DNA from 2 places in the Arthrobacter sp. Helios genome. Region 2 is predicted to be linked to the other one. Evidence: predicted binding sites of a transcription regulator. Region 2 holds the regulator's gene; the other holds the start of a gene.
What was found. The regulator LexA, encoded in region 2, represses DNA repair genes until DNA is damaged. The targets are predictions, from matches to a motif close to TCGAACANNTGTTCGA.
Positions count from the first base shown of each region.

Region 1: a site for LexA is predicted at 1,375-1,390, ahead of ArtHe_RS05000 (HNH endonuclease signature motif containing protein). Genes of this name have one in related genera too.

Region 1 covers NZ_CP095402.1:1,138,632-1,142,042, forward strand. The annotation lists gene ArtHe_RS04990 (DUF1304 domain-containing protein) at 1-175, shown strand, start outside; gene ArtHe_RS04995 (hypothetical protein) at 341-1,027, shown strand; gene ArtHe_RS05000 (HNH endonuclease signature motif containing protein) at 1,605-3,353, shown strand.
Region 2 covers NZ_CP095402.1:849,275-852,685, reverse strand. The annotation lists gene ArtHe_RS03710 (histidinol-phosphate transaminase) at 1-922, opposite strand, end outside; gene ArtHe_RS03705 (LysM peptidoglycan-binding domain-containing protein) at 1,066-1,530, opposite strand; gene lexA (transcriptional repressor LexA) at 1,990-2,712, shown strand; gene ArtHe_RS03695 (ATP-dependent DNA helicase) at 2,806-3,411, opposite strand, start outside.

The DNA of each region.
Region 1 (3,411 bases), 290 kb from region 2:
CCTCCTGGGGCTGGGGAACGTTGTGGTCGGCGCGACCATGATTGTGTTTGCTGCGTCCTCCATGGCGCTCGCGGGGCTGGTGCTGCTTCTCAGCGATCCCCGGATGCTCCGGCCGGCCCTGATCCAGGCGGTGCCGGCTGTGCTCGCCCTGGTGTTCGTTATTGCCGGGCTCTGATAGGTGCTGCCTCTGGTTGGTGCGGCCGGGGAACAGCGGGCGGGGGCTGCCAGTAACTGCGCGCGGAGGGTGCGCCGTCGTCGTTATCCCACTGTGCTAGGTTGCCCTGACTGGGGCGGGGTGCCCCTGACGCGGTATGAGCCGGGGGAGCCGAGAGGTCAGGGCATGGGGGACACAGGAACAGCGGAACACACTCAGAGCCAGGAAATTGCGAAGGCCCTGTACGCGGACAAGTCCGCAGGTATGTGGCTGATGCGCGCGGCTGGAGCGGGCGCGGTCTACTCCCTGTTTCTCGAACTAAGCGGCAACGCCGGATTCCGTCCGCCCTGGGAAACCCTCGACCTGACGTGGTTTCCGTTGTGGCCCTACCACCAGATGCTCATGCCGGCCGGACTCATTTTTGCCGCCTACCTTATGACCGCCAGGGGTGAGAAGAAGCTCGGTATCCGCCAGCAGCGGGGTGCGCTCGCGGTATTGGTGTTCGCTGCGCTTTTCCTGCCGCTGGGCGGTGTCTTCGCTGCCACCTATGGGGTGTCCCTTCTGGCTCTGTCGGTGCGTACCCGGGAGACCCTGACCGTGGTGACCGGAATGATGGCTGTGGTTGCGTGGGTAGCCGTGTCCTTCCTGTCGTCTCCGGTTCCGGGGGACCACGAGCCGGACCTGCTCACCGACCTCGCCGGCCCCGGGGTGCTGGGGCTGATGGGTGCCGCCCTGTTCATCGCGGCCGCCAAGGTCAACCCCGGGCGGTGGCAGGACGCCGCAGTGCGGGAGCCGGTACGGGACGGGGTCGGGGTTGGTGGCTGGACGGGGCCGGGCTTGGTGACTGGGCGCCAGGCTGGGGAGGAACAGTAGCGGGTTGTGGCTCGTGGCCCGGGGCCCGTTGGATGCAGGGAGGCAGGGTGGCAGGGCGGTACCTGGTCCGGACACCTGCTAGGAAACCGGTCCTGGCACTGGGGGCGGGTCCGATCTGGAGGAGAACACTCGATCCGGGGTGGAAAGGTAAGAGTTCGGTGCTGGAAGCTGGACCGGAGACCTGCCGATCCGGGGTCCGAGGCAGGTTTGGGAGAACGCTTCGGGTCAGGGCTTGGAAGCAGGGCGGTACCTGGTCCGGACTGTATGAAACGGGTCTGGAGGGAGGGAAAAACGAGTAGGCGAGCCAGTAGGTTCGCCCTGTTATGGCTATGGCGAGACTAATAGACTCGAACACATGTTCGAATCATTTTGGCGGGATCCAATTGAGCGGGATCCAATTGAGCGGGGCCCAATTGAGCGGGGCCCAATCGAGCGGGCTCCAATTGAGTGGGAGTCCACCCTCGTGCCCGTGCGGGGTTCTCTCAGGCTCGCGTCATCGACCCGCATGAGCGGACCTATAACGGCCCCAGCTTGGTCCCCTGGTAAGCACCCGCAAACAGGAACTGTGCGTAATCCAATGCGTACTCCAAAGTGGACCGCTTCGGCGGACGGCCCGTCCGGCAAGCACAACCCACCGGAAGATTCTTCAGCCGCTGATGCAGAGGACGCCGTCGAACCTGTAGGCACCGCCGTGCTGTACGAGTGGCTCGCCGCGCTCGCAGATGCCGGGCTCCCGCAATCAGACACCGCGCTGATCGATCAGATCCGTGCTTTGGAAGAACTCAAATCTGCCTGCGCAGCGGTACAGGCACGCGCGGCGGCTGCGTTTGATGCTTCCCAGCGCAAGGCCCAGGCCCGCGCCGGGCTGCCCGCCGCCCAGCTTGGGCGCGGTGTTGGAGCGCAGATCGCGCTGGCCCGAAGGGACTCACCCCACCGTGGGGGCCGGCACCTCGGCCTAGGCAAGGCCCTTGTTCACGAGATGCCCCACACTCTCCGTGCCTTATCCGCCGGAGTCCTCAGTGAATGGCGCGCCACCCTCCTGGTCCGGGAAACCGCCTGCCTCGAGGTGGAAGACCGCCGCCGGATCGATGCCCTGATCTGCGGGAACCCGGCCGCATTGGAAGGGGTCGGAGACCGCAAACTCATAGCCAGGATCCGGTCCCTCACCCAGGCCATCGATCCCGCCTCGCAGGTGCGCCGGCACGCCAAAGCCGTCGCAGACAGATACGTGTCCTGCCGCCCGGCACCGGACACCATGTCCTATCTGACCGGGCTGCTGCCCGTCGCCCAGGGAGTAGCCGTGTTCACCGCCCTGTCCCGGACCGCTGATAGCTTGCGCTCCTCCGGGGACGAACGAGGCCGGGGCCAGATCATGGCCGACACCCTCGTCGAGCGAATCACCGGGCAGGCCACCGCATCCCAGGTTCCGGTCGAGGTCCAGCTCGTCATGACCGACCGGACCCTCTTCGGCAGGGTCCTCGAGCCTGAACCGCCAGGTCCTGGCGCAAGAGATGGCATGATCCCCGGGTATCAGGCTTTCCGGGCCCCAATACCGGGCCAGGTTTCAGCAGGCGCTCCGGACACTGCCGTTGCTTCTGCCCCGGCCCCGGCCTCGGCCCCGAACGATGCGGCAGAGAACGTTCGATTCCAAGAAGCCGCGGTCCCACGAACTGGTCACGGTCCATCTGCCGGCAGGATGAACGGCGCGACGTGCACTGCACTGCCAAAACTTCCGTGGGAGGAGCCTGCGTACTTCCCCGGCTACGGGACCGTTCCCGGGCAATGGGCCAGGGATCTCATCGCCGGCACGCTTCACGGACAGGACCCGGAACTGGACTTAGAACCACGCCAGGTTCCGCCACCGGAGCATGGCCGCGGTCAGACACGGGTGGACGCCGATGGTCCTGATTCCGGAGGTCGTGATGCCCCGGATCACCTCAGCGTGCAAGCCCGCGTGACCCTGCGCCGGCTCTATCTGGATCCCGCCACCGGTGAACTGGTTGCCATGGACTCCAAAGCCCGGTACTTCCCGCCCGGACTGGCCAGAATGATCCGTACCCGCGACCAGACCTGTCGGACACCGTGGTGTGATGCGCCGATCCGGCACATCGACCACGTCCAGCCCCACACTGCCGGCGGGCGCACCAGCTACGCCAACGGACAAGGACTCTGCGAAGCCTGCAACCACGCCAAGCAAGCACCCGGCTGGACCACGGACACCACATGCACTCCGGGCCAACGCCACACCGTCCGGACCGAAACGCCCACAGGCCACACGTACCTCTCCACCTCACCGCCCCTGCCCGGGGCGCCGCCCACCCACTAACGGCAGATCCGACCTGCACGTCTCGCGAAAGACTGACCGAAGCCGCTGCCTGCCGCCG
Region 2 (3,411 bases):
CCGAGGGTGCCGGCTGCAGGCCCAATGCCGTCAGTTCGGTGACGATGCGGTCGCGCTGGGCCTTGATGTCCTCGACGTTGGCCAGGAGCGCGCCGGCGTGGGCCAGGGCGGCGTTGGCGGTGGCCTGGGTGACCGCGGACAAGTGGTAGGGCAGCCGGACAAGGCGCAGGGCATCAGCAATCTCTGGGGCGGCGGCGAGGTACCCGAGACGGGCACCGGCCAGCGCAAATGCCTTGCTCATGGTCCGGGATACGATCAGCCGCTCCCTGCCCGGGAGCAGTTCCAGGGCACTCGGAGTGCCAGCGTGGGAGAACTCAGCGTAGGCCTCATCCACGATCACGACGGCGTTCGATGCGGCACCTGCTTCGTAGACGGCCTCCACGACGTCCAGTCCGAGGGCAGTTCCCGTGGGGTTGTTCGGCGTGCAGAGGAACACGATGTTCGGAGCTGCGGCCCGTACCTGTGCAGCCGCGGAGTCCGCGGTCAGGGTGAAGTCCGCCGCGCGTTCGCCGGTGAGGTAACGGGTGCCTGTTCCGCTGGAAAGCAGCGGGTACATCGAGTAGGTGGGCGGGAAGCTCATGGCAGTCCGGCCGGGCCCGCCGAAAGCCTGCAGCACCTGCTGCAGAACCTCATTGGAGCCGTTGCCGGCCCAGATGTTTTCGATACCCAGCCCGTGCCCAAGGTAGGCGGCGAGCCGTTCCCGGAGTTCGGTGAATTCCCGGTCCGGGTACCGGTTGAGCCCGGGCACTGCCTGCTGCACAGAGGCGGTGATTGCCTCCTGCACTTCCTGGGGCAGTCCATGGGTGTTTTCGTTGACGTTCAGCAGGATGGGCACTTCCAGCTGCGGCGCACCGTAGGGAGTGAGCCCCCGGAGATCGTCACGCAGGGGAAGTCGGTTGAGTTTTTCCAGCTGTTCAGTCACCTGTCCAGCTTAAGCCGCACCCTCCTCCGCACAGAATCCGCGGCTCAAGGTGACGCTGGATAAAGCTCCGGAAGGGACAGCCCCGTCGGATCCGGCCCGCCTTCTCTGCTGCCGGAACCATTGCGGGAACCATTGCAGGAGTGCTAGCCGGAAACCGGAATGTACAGCTGGGCACCGGCGGGAACCACGGCGTCCGAGAGGTTGTTCAGTTCCATGATGTCGGCGATCACTTCGCGGGGATCCCGCTCCGGTGCGTATTCGGCCGCCAGCCCCCAGAGCGAGTCTCCCGTGCTGACGCTGATCTGCTGGGTCCGGGTCACCTCGCCGGAGCCGCCTGCGGCCAGAGCCGGTGCGGTGAAGAAGCCGACGAAGGTCAGGAGCGCTGCCCCGCCGAGCATGATGGGGGCGCCCACAAGCAGGAGCCGTCCGCGGCGGGTCAGGCGGAGCGGCGCAGCGGACGCTGCCTGCCTCGGCGCCGCAGCGGCGGTGGAGGCGGAGCGGGAAGCCTGGGCGGGGCCGGAAGTCTGGGAGGTGCGGGAAGTCTGGGAGGTGCGGGCAGGGCGGGCAAAGCTCAGGGATGTGCGGGGTGCCGCAAGCTGAACTGTCATGGCAAAACCTTTCCGGTTCGAACCAGGTCCGGATACAGCCGTAACTCCACGGCTTCGAAACTGACTTCGAACAGTTGGCAACCTTGAATCGAACATGTATTCGATTCCTGCTGTTCCTTTTCTAGCATCTATCTACGAACGATGTCGAGACTCACTCGAACAAATGTTTGAAAATGACCTTCCGCTCCCCTAGCGTTAAGACAAGTGGAGAAGCCATTCCCGCGGTTCCGGCACTAAACCGGAGCCGCAGTGAATCTGAATTTTGTCTGTACTGCTCAAAATTGCTCAGGATTACTCAGACTGGCTCTGATTTGCTCTGATTTACTGATTTGCCGTTCGAAATCAGGGAACCATCCACCACTGACATTGCAGTGACCAGCACCAACCGCCCCGGCCCGGCCGGATGCTCGAAGGGAAGCCGAAGTGCCCCGTAGGACCAACTCCGAAGGCCGTCCGGCTGTGTCCGCTCAGACCGGTTCCATCCGTCCCAAGTCGCTGACGCCCCGGCAAAAGAAGATCCTCGAGACCATCCAGGCTTCCGTTACCGCCAACGGTTACCCGCCTTCCATGCGGGAGATCGGCGACACGGTGGGGCTCGCGAGCCTGTCCAGCGTGACCCATCAGCTGAGCCAGCTGGAAAAAATGGGCTACATCCGCCGCGACCCCAAGCGTCCGCGGGCAATGGAGATCCTCGTGCCCCTGCTGATGCACACCGAGCGGACCGGGGCGGGAGCGGGTGCCGGGGCCAAGTCAGCGGAGGCGGATTCCGCTGCGGAGTCGAACGTTACGGAGCTGACGACGGCCGTGGACACGGCTATGGTCCCCCTCGTGGGCCGGATCGCTGCCGGCGGTCCTATCCTGGCCGATCAGGTCGTCGAGGAGATGATCCCGCTGCCGCGCCAGCTGGTCGGCCACGGCGAGCTGTTTATGCTCCGGGTCTCCGGCGATTCAATGGTTGACGCGGCGATCTGTGACGGCGACTGGGTTGTGGTCCGCCGCCAGCCGACGGCCGAGAACGGTGACATTGTGGCTGCGCTCCTGGATGACGAGGCCACGGTCAAGACCTTCCGGCAGCGCAACGGCCACACCTGGCTCCTGCCCCAGAACACCCGTTACGAACCGATCATGGGCGACCACGCGACCATCATGGGCAAGGTTGTTTCCGTGATGCGGTCCCTCTAGCCGCTTCCCGAAGGAGGCAGCACAGGAACGGGAAGGCCCCGGCAGCCGCCCGCTCCACTGGCTGCCTGCTTCACCGCCCGCCTCACGTCCCTGCTAGGACGCCGCTTTCTGGGCAGCGCTGAGCCGTTCAAGGATTCCCAGGGCGACGCTGCGGTCGGTGGTGGACCAGAACGGCGGCAAGGCCGCACGCAGGAACCCGCCGTAACGGGCATTCGCCAGCCGGGAATCAAGAACGGCGACCATACCGCGGTCACCCGATGCCCGGATCAGCCGTCCAGCGCCCTGGGCGAGCCGGACAGCGGCATGGGTTGCGGAGACCGTCATGAACCCGTTGCCGCCGGCTTTCGCCACGGCCCGGGTGCGTGCCGTCATCAGTGGATCATCGGGCCGCGGGAAGGGAATGCGGTCGATCACCACCAGGCGGCAGGCCTCCCCCGGAACGTCGACGCCCTGCCACAGAGACATGGTTCCGAACAGGCAGGTGGCGTCCTCCTCGGCAAACTGCTTCACCAGCGCTGACATAGAGGACTCGCCCTGGCACAGGATCGGGAAATCAACCCTGAGCCGCATCGCCGCGGCAGCCTCCTCTGCTGCCCTGCGGGAGGAGAATAAGCCCAGGGCACCGCCTCCGGAGGCCTTGAGCAGCGCTTCCAGTTCGTCGAGCTGAGCCGGTGATGTTCCCCGTTCCGGCTTCGGCAG